Regions from separate parts of the Pseudoalteromonas sp. AS84 genome, predicted to be linked through region 2. Evidence: predicted binding sites of a transcription regulator. Region 2 holds the regulator's gene; each other region holds the start of a gene.
What was found. The regulator MetJ, encoded in region 2, represses methionine synthesis genes. The targets are predictions, from matches to a motif close to TAGACGTCTAGACGTCTA.
Positions count from the first base shown of each region.

Region 1: a site for MetJ is predicted at 1,877-1,894, ahead of metA (homoserine O-succinyltransferase). Genes of this name have one in related genera too.
Region 3: a site for MetJ is predicted at 1,582-1,599, ahead of metK (methionine adenosyltransferase). Genes of this name have one in related genera too.

Region 1 is NZ_JBBMQY010000028.1:25,042-30,199, reverse strand. It holds gene ettA (energy-dependent translational throttle protein EttA) at 63-1,736, opposite strand; gene metA (homoserine O-succinyltransferase) at 1,959-2,906, shown strand; gene WNY79_RS19225 (homocysteine S-methyltransferase family protein) at 2,896-3,969, shown strand; gene metH (methionine synthase) at 3,979-5,158, shown strand, end outside.
Region 2 is NZ_JBBMQY010000006.1:139,545-144,702, reverse strand. It holds gene WNY79_RS08740 (malic enzyme-like NAD(P)-binding protein) at 1-1,190, shown strand, start outside; gene metJ (met regulon transcriptional regulator MetJ) at 1,436-1,756, opposite strand; gene metB (cystathionine gamma-synthase) at 2,046-3,293, shown strand; gene metL (bifunctional aspartate kinase/homoserine dehydrogenase II) at 3,299-5,158, shown strand, end outside.
Region 3 is NZ_JBBMQY010000024.1:3,752-8,909, reverse strand. It holds gene WNY79_RS18145 (hypothetical protein) at 1-153, opposite strand, end outside; gene metK (methionine adenosyltransferase) at 329-1,480, opposite strand; gene tkt (transketolase) at 1,784-3,775, shown strand; gene WNY79_RS18130 (pyrimidine/purine nucleoside phosphorylase) at 3,960-4,274, shown strand; gene raiA (ribosome-associated translation inhibitor RaiA) at 4,452-4,808, shown strand; gene WNY79_RS18120 (divalent metal cation transporter) at 5,011-5,158, shown strand, end outside.

The sequences.
Region 1 (5,158 bases), on a different contig from region 2:
GCTGGTGGCATAAAAAAGCCCCGCATAAATGCAGGGCTTAAGAATTTATCTAAAATCAGCTATTAACCGATTTTTTTGTACTTAATACGTTTAGGTTCAGTTGCTGCTGCGCCAAGTGTCTTTTTAAGCCACTCTTCGTATTCAGTATAGTTACCATCAAAGAAGTTAATTTGACCTTCGTCGCGGTAATCTAAAATGTGCGTAGCAATACGGTCAAGGAACCAACGGTCATGCGAGATACACATTACACAACCAGGGAACTCTAAAATAGCGTTCTCTAGTGCACGTAGTGTTTCAACGTCCAAGTCATTAGTTGGCTCATCGAGTAGTAACACATTGCCGCCAGCTTTTAATAACTTAGCAAGGTGTAAACGGTTACGTTCACCACCTGATAGGTCTTTAACAAACTTTTGCTGATCGTTACCTTTAAAGTTAAAGCGACTTACATACGCTCGGCTTGGGAACTCAAAGTTACCAATTTTTAGTACGTCTTGGCCGTCTGATATTTCTTGGAAAACAGTTTTGCTTTCGTCCATACCATCGCGGAACTGATCAACGGTCGCAAGGTGTACAGTTTCGCCAACGGTGATGCTACCGCTGTCTTGATCTTGCTCACCGCTTATCATTTTAAATAACGTTGATTTACCCGCGCCATTCGCACCGATAATGCCCACAATGGCACCTTTTGGCATGCTAAAGCTTAAATCGTCAATTAAAACGCGATCGCCAAAACTCTTACGAAGGTTAGTTACTTCAAGCACTTGATCCCCTAAACGCGGGCCAGGTGGAATAAACATCTCGTTAGTTTCGTTACGTTTTTGGTAATCAGACTGCTGCATTTCAGTAAACTGAGCCATACGTGCTTTTGACTTAGCTTGGCGACCTTTAGGGTTTGAACGAACCCATTCAAGTTCTTGCGCAATTGATTTTTGACGTGCTTTTTCAGATTTTTGTTCTTGCTGTAAGCGCGCATCTTTTTGTTCAAGCCAAGAAGAGTAGTTACCTTCCCATGGAATACCTTCACCACGGTCAAGCTCCAATATCCAGCCAGCTACATTATCAAGGAAGTAACGGTCATGCGTTACCGCCACAACAGTACCTTCGTAATCGTGTAAGAAGCGCTCTAACCATGCAACCGACTCAGCATCCAAGTGGTTAGTTGGTTCATCGAGAATAAGCATGTCTGGTTTTTCAAGCAATAATCGACATATAGCAACGCGACGACGCTCACCACCTGAAAGGTGCTCAATTTTAGCATCCCATTCTGGCAGGCGAAGTGCATCAGCAGCACGTTCTAAAACGTTATCAATGTTGTGGCCATCGTGCGCTTGAATAACAGCTTCAAGCTCGCCTTGCTCTTTTGCAAGTGCGTCAAAGTCAGCGTCTTCCATGGCGTATTCGTTATACACTTCGTCAAGACGTTTAAGTGCGTGTTTAACTTCGCCAACAGCTTCTTCAACAATTTCACGCACTGTTTTGCTTTCGTCTAAAACAGGCTCTTGCGGTAAATAACCAATTTTTGTACCAGGCTGAGGATGTGCATCACCTTCAAAATCTTGGTCAACACCGGCCATAATACGTAGTAACGACGATTTACCAGAACCGTTTAAACCAAGCACACCAATTTTAGCGCCAGGAAAAAAGTGTAACGAAATATCTTTTAAGATAGTGCGCTTAGGTGGCACAACCTTAGATACTCGACTCATCGAGAATATAAATTTATCAGGTAAAACCATGGAGGAAAGCCTTCAAATAATAATAAAAATTTCAATGTTGTATTGTAGTGGCTGGCAGGTGAAACAGTCAACGAATGGCGGGTTTTAAAGTACTAAAGCATGCTTGTAAGTAAAGTATAAAATCATGAATAAATTTCATTTAGACATCTATACATCTAGAGGTTGATATTTTTTACTTTCAGTTCATAATTAGCCTTCGGTTTTTATGAGCAGGAGTAAAGTATGCCAATTACAGTAAAAGACGAGTTGCCGGCCATTGCACGTTTACGTCAAGAAAACGTATTTGTAATGCCAAAAACACGTGCAAAAACGCAAGAAATACGCCCAATGCGTTTGGCTATTTTAAACTTAATGCCTAATAAAGTAGAAACCGAAGTTCAGTTTATTCGCTTGCTTGCCAACTCGCCTTTGCAAGTGAACGTAGAGCTACTGCGCCTCGACACTCACCGCAGTAGTAGCAACTCAGAAGAGCACCTTGATACCTTTTATCGTTATTTTTCAGAAGTAAAAGACAACAATTACGATGCGCTAATAGTAACTGGTGCGCCACTCGCCCATTTAGAATACGACGATGTAGCGTATTGGGATGAGCTAAAGGTCATTATTGATTGGGCCGAGCAGCACGTTACCTCTACGTTATTTTCGTGTTGGGCAGCACATGCAGCGCTATATCATCGCTACAATTTAAAGCGCGATTTAAGAGACGAAAAACTGTGTGGCGTATTTACCCACCAATGTTATTTTGACCACGGTGCACTGACTCGCGGATTCGACGACACCTTTTTAGTACCGCACTCACGTTATGGTCACATTGATATAAATAAAATAAACGCCTGCGATGAGCTAGTAGTACTGGCAGGTTCTGAGCGAGTAGGGGCTTACTTACTTAAAAATAAATCGGGTAGCCAAGTGTTTATAACCGGTCACCCTGAGTACGACGCCGACTCGCTAAAAGCAGAATACGAGCGCGATTGTAAAAAAAGCCCTAATGCACCAAAGCCCGAAAATTACTTTCCGGATGACGATGCAACCAAACAACCTTCAAAAACGTGGCAAAGCCATGCTTTTTTACTTTTTTCGAACTGGTTAAATTACTACGTGTACCAAACCACACCGTATGATATTAATTTAGTTAGCCAAGACGTGAGGACTAACAACTATGCCGAATAACGCGCCTACAAATAATAAACAAGCCGAAATAAGTGCCGCATTAAAAGAACGCATTTTAATTTTAGATGGCGCTATGGGCACCATGATCCAAGATCATAAGCTAGAAGAAGAAGACTATCGCGGAGAGCGTTTTAAAGACTGGCATGTATTAATTAAAGGCAATAACGATTTATTAAGCCTAACCAAGCCCGACTTAATCACTGATATTCATCGTGGTTTTTTATCAGCGGGCGCCGATATTATCGAAACCAACACGTTTAACTCGACTACTATTTCGATGGAAGATTACGACATGGCAAACCTAAGTCGTGAAATAAACGTAGAGTCGGCTAAATTAGCACGCGCAATTTGCGATGAATTTACGGCTAAAACGCCAGAAAAACCGCGCTATGTAGCCGGTGTTTTAGGGCCGACATCTAAAACGTGTTCAATTTCGCCAGACGTAAACGATCCGGGTTACCGAAACGTTACCTTTGATAAGCTAGTTACTGCGTATGTAGAGTCTACCCTTGCATTAATGGAAGGCGGCGCCGATTTAATACTAATCGAAACTATATTCGACACGCTTAATGCAAAAGCCGCCTCGTTTGGCGTAGAAGAAGCCTTTGAGCAAGCAGGGCGCACATTACCAGTTATGATATCGGGGACTATTACTGACGCCTCAGGGCGTACGCTTTCTGGGCAAACAACCGAAGCATTTTATAACTCTATTCGCCATATTAAGCCTATTTCGATTGGTTTAAACTGCGCGCTTGGCCCTGATTTACTGCGCCAATATGTAGAAGAGCTTTCGCGCGTGTGCGAAACCTTTACATCGGTACACCCTAATGCGGGCTTGCCTAATGAGTTTGGTGAATACGACTTAGAAGCGCCTGAAATGGCAGCCGAAATTATCGATTGGGGTAAATCGGGCTTTATTAATATTGTAGGTGGATGTTGTGGCACCACGCCTGCGCATATTCGTGCTTTTGCAAAAGGTTTAGCGGGCGTTAAACCACGGCAACTACCCGATCTTGAAGTACGCATGCGTTTATCAGGCCTTGAAGCCTGTAACTTAAATTAAGGAGCCAGCATGACCCAACAAATAGCAGTATTTACCAATGTCGGCGAACGTACCAATGTAACCGGTTCTGCCATGTTTAAACGTTTAATCATGGAAGAAGACTTTGAAGCCGCGCTAACAGTGGCCCGCGAGCAAGTAGAAAATGGCGCCCAAGTAATTGATATAAACATGGACGAAGCCATGTTGGACTCAAAAGCCGCGATGGTTAAGTTTTTAAACTTAATAGCCTCAGAGCCTGATATTTCACGCGTACCCATTATGGTCGACTCCTCTAAATGGGAAGTAATAGAAGCAGGCCTAAAGTGTATTCAAGGTAAGGCCATTGTTAACTCTATATCGCTAAAAGAGGGCGAAGAGCCGTTTATTCGCCAAGCTAAAATAATAAAACGCTTTGGTGCAGCTGCCGTTGTAATGGCGTTTGATACTGACGGGCAAGCTGATACAGCAGACCGAAAATATGAAATATGTGCCCGCAGCTACAAAATATTAGTAGAAGATATTGGTTTTCCACCAGAAGATATTATATTCGACCCTAATATATTTGCCGTAGCCACCGGTATAGAAGAGCACGACAACTACGCTGTAGAATTTATTGAAGGCACACGCCGCATTAAACAAAACTTACCGCACTGTAAAGTGTCGGGCGGGGTGTCTAATGTATCGTTTTCATTTAGGGGTAATAACCCTGTACGTGAAGCTATTCACTCGGTATTTTTATACCACGCAATAAAAGCAGGCATGGATATGGGCATTGTAAACGCAGGCCAGCTTGCTGTTTACGACGACATACCAGAAGAGCTTCGTAAAGCCGTTGAAGACGTAATACTTAACACAGACCCAGGTGCAGGCGAGCGTTTAGTAGAGCTTGCACCTAAATACTCTGGTATGGCACAAGCCGAGCGAGTAGAAGATTTAGAATGGCGCACATGGCCTGTAGAAAAACGCCTTGAGCACGCGCTTGTAAAAGGCATTACTACCTTTATAGATGAAGATACCGAAGAGTGCCGCGCTGCTGCCGATAAACCTATTCACGTAATTGAAGGGCCGTTAATGGATGGCATGAACGTGGTAGGTGATTTATTTGGCGCAGGTAAAATGTTTTTACCACAAGTGGTTAAATCGGCGCGCGTAATGAAACGAGCCGTAGCCTACCTAGACCCATTTATTGAAGCCGAAAAAGAAGAAGGCT
Region 2 (5,158 bases):
GTAAAATTAGCATTGAGCTAACAAAGCCCGCTGAAACAGTTCAAGACTTAGCCCTAGCTTATAGCCCTGGCGTTGCCGAACCTGTACGTGAAATTGCTGCAGATCCTGCAAATGCATATAAATATACCGGTAAAGGTAATATGGTTGCGGTTATCACTAATGGTACTGCAATTCTCGGACTTGGTAATTTAGGCCCTTTAGCGTCTAAACCTGTAATGGAAGGTAAAGCGTTATTGTTCAAACGTTTCGCTGGCCTTGATTCAATTGATATTGAAGTTAAGCACCGTACAACAGAAGACTTTATTAATACGGTTGCCAATATTGCCGATACATTCGGTGGTATTAACCTTGAAGATATTAAAGCACCAGAGTGTTTTGAAATTGAAAAAGCATTAATAGAGCGTTGTAGCATTCCTGTTTTTCATGATGATCAACACGGAACTGCGATTGTAACGGCTGCGGGCATGTTAAATGCGTTAGAAGTACAAGGTAAGTCAATTGAAGATGCAATTATTGTATGTTTAGGGGCTGGCGCTGCCGCTGTTGCGTGTATGGAGCTGTTGATTAAGTGCGGAGCACTGCGCGAACACATTTATATGCTTGACCGCAAAGGTGTTATTCATACCCGCCGCGATGATTTAAATGAATATAAACAGCTTTTTGCTAACAATACCGATAAGCGTACATTGCAAGATGTAATTGCAGATGCTGATGTGTTTGTAGGTGTTTCTGGCCCTAACTTATTAGCGGCTGAAGATTTAAAGCTAATGGCTGAAAAACCAGTTGTGTTTGCATGTTCAAACCCAGATCCTGAGATCGATCCTGCACTTGCGCACGGCGCACGTAACGATTTAATTATGGCAACAGGGCGCTCTGATTACCCAAATCAGGTTAACAATGTTTTATGTTTCCCGTTTATTTTCCGTGGTGCGCTTGATGTGCGTGCAAGCGCTATTAACGATGAAATGAAAATTGCTGCAGTTGAGGCTATCCGTAGTATTGCTAAAGAGCCTGTACCTGCAGAAGTTTTAAAAGCAGCAGGCGTAGATAAATTAGAGTTTGGTGCACAGTATATTATTCCAAAACCAATGGACCCTCGGTTACTGCCGCGTATAGCAAGAGCTGTTGCCCTAGCTGCTGTTGAGTCAGGTGTTGCGCAAATTGATTTGCCAGAAAATTATATGCAGTAAATCTATACAGTAGAGCTATGCAATAAAATTTAGACATAAAAAAACCTCAGTAATTACTGAGGTTTTTTTGTCTTTGTAATATTTATACCAATTCCAATAAATAGCTGATCTATTTTACTTGCTAAAACAACCCATTTCTTTGTTGTAAATTTCGCAAAGGGAATAACCATTTACTTCAATTTACGCCTAGAACTGAATTATTTTTTCGACGTAAAATTTAGATCACATACTTAATGGAATTGGTATTATTCTTCGTTTAAAACGGGTACTTCTAGACCCATTTCTTGCATTATTTTTTTAACTTCTTCTGGCACTTTTTCGGCGTTATCTTTACGTAAGTCATCGTCATTTGGTAAAGGTTGGCCAGTAAAAGCATGCAAAAATGCTTCACATAGCAATTCACTATTTGTAGCATGGCGAAGGTTATTGATTTGACGACGTGTACGTTCGTCAGTTAATACCTTTAATACATTTAGCGGGATCGAAACGGTGATCTTTTTCACTTGCTCTGATTTTTTACCGTGTTCTGCGTATGGGTGAATATACTCACCATTCCATTTAGCCATAAGATGTATCGTTGCCTCAGATTATTAATTTCTCACACGGTATAAAAAGCGTGTAAATATGCGTGAAATTCTATCGATTTAAAAAAGATAGTCAAATAATAGATACCGATCTATCTTAATAAGCCTATTGTAGGTGTAAAGATAAGCACACTTTTGTGAGCTAAAATGTGTTATTCGCAGAGGCCCCTTCTACTTTTAGCCATCTAGAGCTTTAAAATACTTTGACTTATCAAAACGGATAACTTACTCTTTTGGACGTCTAAACATCCAAATTAATCAGGTGACGAATATGAGTGAAAAAAACAAAGCGACCATTGCTGTACGTAACGGCGTTGATGCTGATAAACATCATGGTGCGGTGGTACCGCCAATTTATTTATCGACTACTTATTCGTTTGCCGACTTTGATACTAAGCGTGAGTATGATTATGGTCGTAGCGGTAATCCTAATCGTGATGTTTTAGCTGAGACGCTTGCTAAGCTTGAAGGTGGCGCTCGTGGCATAATTACAGCTACAGGCATGGCTGCCGTGCATTTAGCTACTCAGCTACTTAATAGTGACGATACGTTAGTAATTCCACATGACTGTTATGGTGGCAGCTATCGTTTATTTACATCTTTACAAAAACGCGGACTACTAAAGCTCGAAATATTAGATTTAACAAAAGAAGAAAGCCTTCAACAAATTTTAGTAATTAAACCCAAGCTTATTTGGATAGAAACCCCAAGTAACCCAGTACTTCGTTTAACAGATATTAAAGCGGTTACCGATGTTGCAAAGCAATGCGGTGCATTGGTGGCTGCAGATAACACGTTTTTGTCGCCTGCTTTACAAAATCCTATTAATTTTGGTGTAGATATTGTGGTGCATTCAACCACTAAATACATTAACGGACACTCAGATGTAGTAGGCGGCGCTGTTATTGCCGCAACACAAGAGTTAGGCGATGAGCTTGCTTGGTGGGCTAATAACATTGGTATTACGGGTGCGCCTTTTGATAGCTATTTAACGCTTCGTGGTTTACGTACTTTAAATGTGCGCCTAAGGCAGCATCAAGAAAATGCACTGGCAATAGCTAAGTACCTTGAAAGCTCTGAATATGTAAGCCAAGTTTACTACCCAGGTCTTGAGTCACATCCTCAACATGAGCTGGCTAAAGCACAGCAACTTGGTTTTGGTGGCATGGTTAGTTTTGATATTAAAGGCGATATAAACGACGCTGCGGCATTTTTAACTAGCCTTAAAACGTTTAGTTTAGCTGAGTCATTAGGTGGCGTAGAGAGCTTAATTTGTCACCCCGCTACCATGACGCACGCAGGCATGGAGGCAACAGCACGTTTAGAGGCGGGTGTGGGCGATACGCTTATTCGTATTTCGGTAGGTATTGAAGATATACACGATTTAGTCGCTGATTTTGAGCGAGTGTTTGAACTTGTAAAACCAGGGCAAAATAAAAATGTTGGCCGTGTAGGCAAAGGAGCAGGCACTTCTGGTGGTAACGTTAAATTAAGTGCAGCTCGTCCGGCGCTTTGGTGATTAATATGGTTAACTGTATACATAAATTTGGTGGATCGAGTTTAAGCTCAAGTGAGCGATACCAAAGCGTAGCAAAAATAATAATTACACATACTCAACCGGGTGATTGTGTGGTGGTATCGGCTGCGGGTAAGACAACCGATACGCTAGTATTACTTTGGCAAAGCTATCAAAAACAAGATACTCAAGCAGTATCTGATATTTTACTGCAGTTAAATAACCATCAAAGTGATTTAATAGAGCAGTTATTAGAAGCTGATTTAAAACGAAGTGCACTTAAAACACTAAATACCGAGCTTAGCTATATTGCAGAACTTGCTCAAGCTGAGCAGCTAAAAGAGGCTGCATTACTTGCACATGGCGAACTGTGGTCAGCACGTTTACTCGCTACTTATTTACAGCAGCTAAATATTGAGGCATGCGCTGAAGATGCACGTACTCTTTTTACCTTAAATGATGGCGAATTAATGCATGCGCAAAATGCGCAGCAATGTGGGCAGTTAATTTTGCCTAATAAAATAAATGTTGTTACTGGGTTTATTGCCGCAGATATCAAAGGCGAGACAGTAACGCTTGGCCGAAATGGGAGTGACTACAGTACAACACTACTTGCAAATTATTGCAATGCTAAGCAAGTATGTATTTGGACTGATACACAGGGAGTGTATAGCACTGATCCTCGAAAGGTAAAAAAAGCGATTAAATACGGCAAAATTTGCCGTGGGCAAGCTAATTTATTAGCTCGTTTGGGTAATCCTGTATTACATGCAAAAACACTATCGCCACTTAAAAACACAGATATTAAGCTAGCTGTTCGCAGTAGTTTTGATGTGCAAGCAAGTCCAACAGATATAGTAAAAGAAGGTTCAGCGAAGAAAAAACGTTTTATAACCACGTTGCAAAATGTTGACCTATTAATGGTTGAAGGGTTAAGTGAAGGAGAGGTTGCAAGTGTTAGTCAGCTTATTCAGCATAGCCTTCATCACTTTAACCATAATGGTGAAGTGTATCTGGTAGTGCCAGCAGCACAAACTTATCTGGTTATTAATTACTTTGCGGGTAGAGCAAATATTAGCGAGTCAAATTTAAATGGCTGCGCAATTGTAGCGCCTGAGCAAGACGTTAATACATTATGCCTACAAGCGTTAGACTTATTAAAACTCCACAGCATAAAACCTCGTTTTGTCCATCAAGATACTGGATATGCTTTATTGCTTACCGATCAATTTATAGATAGTGATATACAAAGTGCCTTACACGATAAGCTAATTAATAAAGGCCAAGAAATCGCAATTATAGTTGCGGGGCTTGGTAACGTTGGCGACGTTTTTATTAAACAGTTATCGGCACAATTTGAGCGCTTATCGGATGACTTTAGTATTAAATTAGTCGGTCTAATTCGCTCTAAAAAAATGCTGTTTAATGCAAGTGGTATTAATACGCAGCAATGGAAAACTCAATGGCAGCATGAGGCTAATAGCTATCAATCTGCAGATTTACTGAATGCTATAAATGAGCTCGATTACGAGCATAAAATTTTAATTGATATTACCGCAAGTGAACAATTTAGCTTGTTATATCCAGACTTTGTAGATAGAGACTGTCATTTAATTAGTGCTAATAAATACGCTGGAACAGCATCTACTACTTGGTATAAAGCACTTCGTAGTAATATTTTAGAACGTAATTTACATTGGCGATATAACACCAGTGTAGGCGCTGGCTTACCTATTAACTTTGCTTTGGCTGATTTGCAAAATAGTGGCGATAAAATAACACGTATAGAAGGTGTTTTCTCAGGCACGCTTTCGTGGTTATGCAGTAAATATGATGGAATTAGGCCATTTTCTGAGTTGGTACTAGAA
Region 3 (5,158 bases), on a different contig from region 2:
TTTATCGCTTGGCGCAAACAGTGGCTTGCCTTTAAAAAAAAGAGCTACTTTTTCATCTGACGTTTTTAATTTTGCAGCTAAATTTGTACATGCTGTTTTTATATCAACGTTATCGGCAAGTCCTGCAAATATAACGCGAAAGTTATCGGCCATTTAACTATCCCTAAAGCTTTTATAATGAAATGAGTATATACCTAAAGTACAAAAGAATTCGAGGTCGATTTTATAGTTATTTTGTAGACGCTCTACAAACAATATAGCGAATAAGTTTTAGATGCAAAAACGACCCTTAAAAGGGCCGTTTTTAATTTATTACAACACTTTTGGCTTAAAGGCCAGCAGCTGCGCGAAGTGCGTCTGCTTTATCTGTACGTTCCCAAGGGAATTCGTCACGACCAAAGTGGCCGTAAGCCGCTGTAGGAAGGTAGATAGGGCGCTCTAAATCAAGCATTTGAATTAAGCCGTAAGGGCGTAGGTCAAAATGTTCACGAATAAGCTCGATTAAACGGCTTTCTTCTAGCTTGCTTGTACCAAATGTTTCAACGCTGATAGAAGTAGGCTCTGCAACACCTATTGCGTAAGAAACTTGTAGCTCACACTTGTCAGCAAGACCAGCAGCAACAATGTTTTTAGCAACGTAACGTGCTGCATATGCTGCTGAGCGGTCAACTTTTGATGGATCTTTACCAGAGAAAGCACCACCACCGTGACGAGCCATACCACCGTAAGTATCTACAATGATTTTACGACCAGTTAAACCACAATCGCCCATTGGTCCGCCAATTACAAAACGACCTGTTGGGTTAATGAAAAACTTAGTTGCGCTTGTAATAAGTTCTGCAGGAAGTACAGGCTTGATGATTGTTTCCATCACAGCTTCTACTAAATCTTTTTGTGAAATGTCTTCGCTGTGCTGAGTAGAAAGTACAACAGCATCAATACCTACAGGTTTGCCGTTTTCGTATGCAAAAGTAACTTGAGATTTTGCATCTGGACGTAACCAGTTAAGCTCGCCGCTTTTACGCACTTGCGCTTGGCGCTGTACTAAACGGTGTGAGTAAGTAATTGGAGCAGGCATTAGTACTTCTGTTTCGTTACATGCGTAACCAAACATTAAGCCTTGATCGCCCGCGCCTTGCTCTTCTGGGCTAGTACGGTCAACACCTTGGTTAATGTCTGGAGACTGTTTACCAATAGTGTTTAAAATTGCACATGAATCGGCATCAAAGCCCATGTCTGAATTTGTGTAGCCAATGTCACGAATTGTTTTACGTGTAATTTCTTCGATATCAACCCATGCGCTAGTAGTGATTTCACCGCCAACCATAACCATACCGGTTTTAACGTAAGTTTCACACGCTACGCGAGCCTGAGAGTCTTGCTCTAGGATTGCATCAAGTACCGCATCAGAGATTTGATCGGCGATTTTATCCGGATGACCTTCAGAAACAGATTCAGAAGTAAATAAATGTTTTGCCATTGTATTTCTGCTCACAAATATTGCGCTTCACAAATGTCGGTATTAGCGCTAAAAAATTAAGGGGCGTATTTTATCGAAAACAAAACGCATTGCATAGTGTTTTTACGCCTAGACGTCTAAATAAAATTACGAATGTCGTTCTAGTCTCAAAAAAAATTCATAATGCTGCCTTTTCTGGGGTTTTTAATTGCACACCGCCCCCACAATAAGTAAGAATGGATGTATAACAGTATCCGAGTTATTTGGTTACATAAACAAACACATAAATACCCGCGCAAATACACATATAAGGTAGGAGAATTCATGCCATCTCGCAAAGAACTTGCAAATGCTATTCGCGTCTTGTCAATGGACGCAGTACAAAAGGCCAAATCTGGCCACCCTGGAGCCCCTATGGGCATGGCTGATATCGCAGAAGTATTATGGCGCGATTATCTAAAACATAACCCAACGAATCCAGAGTGGGCTGACCGTGACAGATTTATTCTTTCAAACGGCCACGGTTCAATGCTTATCTATTCTCTATTGCACCTAAGTGGTTACGACTTACCACTGGACGAAATTAAAAACTTCCGTCAAATGCATTCTAAAACACCAGGTCATCCAGAATACGGCTATGCACCAGGAATCGAAACTACTACGGGTCCATTAGGTCAAGGGATCACAAATGCCGTAGGTATGGCAATTGCTGAAAAAGCGCTAGCTGCACAGTTTAACCGTGAAGGTCACGATATTGTTGATCACTTTACCTATGCATTTATGGGCGATGGCTGCCTTATGGAAGGTATTTCTCATGAAGCAGGTTCACTTGCAGGCACTCTAGGCTTAGGTAAGCTTGTTGCATTTTGGGATGACAACGGCATTTCAATCGATGGCGAAGTAGAAGGTTGGTTTACAGATGACACGCCAGCTCGCTTTAAAGCATACGGTTGGCATGTAATTAGTGGTGTTGATGGCCACGATAGCGATGCTGTAAGTGCTGCAATCGCAGAAGCAAAAAGCGTTACCGATAAACCTTCACTAATTTGTTGTAAAACAATTATTGGTTACGGCTCACCTAATAAGTCAGGCAGCCACGATTGTCACGGTGCACCACTGGGTGATGACGAAATTAAAGCGTCTCGCGAATACTTAGGTTGGACTGGCGATGCGTTCGAAATTCCTGATGATATTTACGCACAATGGGATAGCAAAGAAAAAGGTCAGCAGCTTGAATCAAGCTGGGACGAAAAATTTGCAGCATACGCAAAAGCATACCCAGAGCTAGCGTCAGAATACAAGCGTCGTATTAACAACGAACTTCCTGGCGATTGGGCTGAAAAATCTCAAGCGTATATTGAGCAATTACAAGCAAACCCAGCAAACCCAGCGTCTCGTAAAGCATCGCAAAATGCATTAAATGCGTTTGGTCCGTTATTACCAGAATTCATGGGTGGCTCAGCCGATTTAGCTGGCTCAAACTTAACAATTTGGGATGGCTCGAAAGGTTTAACGCACGACGACGCAAGCGGTAACTACATTTACTACGGTGTACGTGAGTTTGGTATGTCGGCAATTATGAATGGTATTGCCCTTCATAAAGGTTTTATTCCTTACGGTGCTACGTTCTTAATGTTTGTTGAATATGCAAAAAATGCTGTACGTATGGCTGCATTAATGAAGCAACCAAGCATTTTTGTATACACGCACGATTCAATTGGTTTAGGTGAAGATGGTCCAACTCACCAACCAGTAGAGCAAATTGCAAGCATGCGTTTAACGCCTAACTTATACAACTGGCGCCCATGTGACCAAGTTGAGTCGGCAATTGCATGGCAACAAGCTATTGAGCGTAAAGACGGTCCTACATCGTTAATCTTTACTCGCCAAGGTCTTGAGCAACAAGCACGTGACGCACAGCAATTAGCAGATGTTAAGAAGGGTGGTTACATCCTTAGCTGTGACGGCAACCCAGAGATTATCTTTATTGCAACAGGGTCTGAAGTACAACTAGCACAAGATTCAGCAAGCGAACTACGCAGCCAAGGTAAAAAGGTACGTGTTGTATCTATGCCATGTACTGATGCCTTTGAAGATCAAAGCGCAGCATACAAAGAAAGCGTATTACCGGCATCTGTTTCACGCCGCGTAGCAGTAGAAGCAGGTATTGCTGACTACTGGTACAAGTACGTAGGCCTAAACGGCGCAGTAGTAGGTATGACTACCTTTGGTGAGTCAGCACCTGCAGGCGAGCTGTTTGAGCACTTTGGTTTTACAGTGGCAAACATTGTAAGTAAAGCAAACGAACTTTTTTAATCGCTTTGATTAAATAAAGTAAGTAATTGAAAAACCCGCACATGTTGCGGGTTTTTTTATGCCCTTACATGAAGCAACTTCACCTTGAACAATGCTGCTTTCCTTGCAAGAAAGTAAGCTATCAGGCAAGGTAGTGCGATAAAATTTATAAATAAAAATCTTAAATTAATAGCAGGAGCTAAAAATGCCAAAGTTCGATAACGTAAGTGTAGTAAAAAAAGCCAATGTATATTTTGACGGAAAAGTGTCGAGCCGTACCGTTATTTTAGGTGATGGAGAAGCGAAAACGTTAGGCTTTATGCAACCAGGTGAGTTTGTTTTTGATACAAACCAAAAAGAATGCATGGAGCTTTTAGCTGGCCAATGGGATATTTTATTACCAGGGGCGAGCGAATGGAAAACATTTAACGCAGGTGAATCGTTTAATGTTGATGCAAATGTAAGCTTTAAAGTAAAAGTATCTGATTTTGCTGACTACTGTTGTTCGTACACAGATTAATCAGTACAGCTAGACGTCTGAAAGCCCATGCACTATGGGCTTTGCATAAACTTTGCGCAACGCATGATTTAAATCACCAAAAACCGCAAATAAACCTCAAATATCTCTCTTTTTTCCTTGTGTTAATCTAAATAGCCCCCAATACTATTTATGAGGTAACAAATAAAAGGATACCCTATGAAAATTAATCTTTCTGGTCACCATGTTGAAGTTACTGACTCTATTAGAGAGCACATCAACGAAAAATTTTCAAAAATCGAGAGCCATTTTCCATCGCTTATTGCACTCGATATTATTTTGTCTAAAGAGCATCATAAAATCCAAGCTGAAATTAGCACTAATTACGAAGGCACGCGCATATCGGTAAAAGGGGAAAACGAAGTTATGTACCCAGCCATTGCAAGCGCAGCTAAAAAACTCGATGCGGCACTAAAACATCGAAAAGGGCAGATAAAAGCAAACTTACACGAAAAGCCTGTTAGCACTACACCTGAAATCGCACACGAGATCATCCAAGAGATGGATCTTAAATAAAATTTAGTCACAAAGTATTGTAAAAAAGAGCCGTATGGCTCTTTTTTATTGCCTGTAATTTAGGTAAGTTATGCGTTCTTGCAGTTTATTAATTATAAAAATTAATAAAAAGAACACACAACACACATATTTTGAGAAATTAATGCACACAACAAAAGCAGTATGGAAGTCTCGACTAGGTGCGCTTGGCCCTGGGATCCTCATGGCAACAGCCGCTATTGGCGGTTCTCACTTAGTTGCCTCTACGCAAGCTGGGGCAATATTTGGCTGGCAATTATTTTGGCTTATCCTCGTTGTTAATGTTTTAAAGTACCCGTTTTTTCGCTTTGGGATGGAATACACACTTGCCA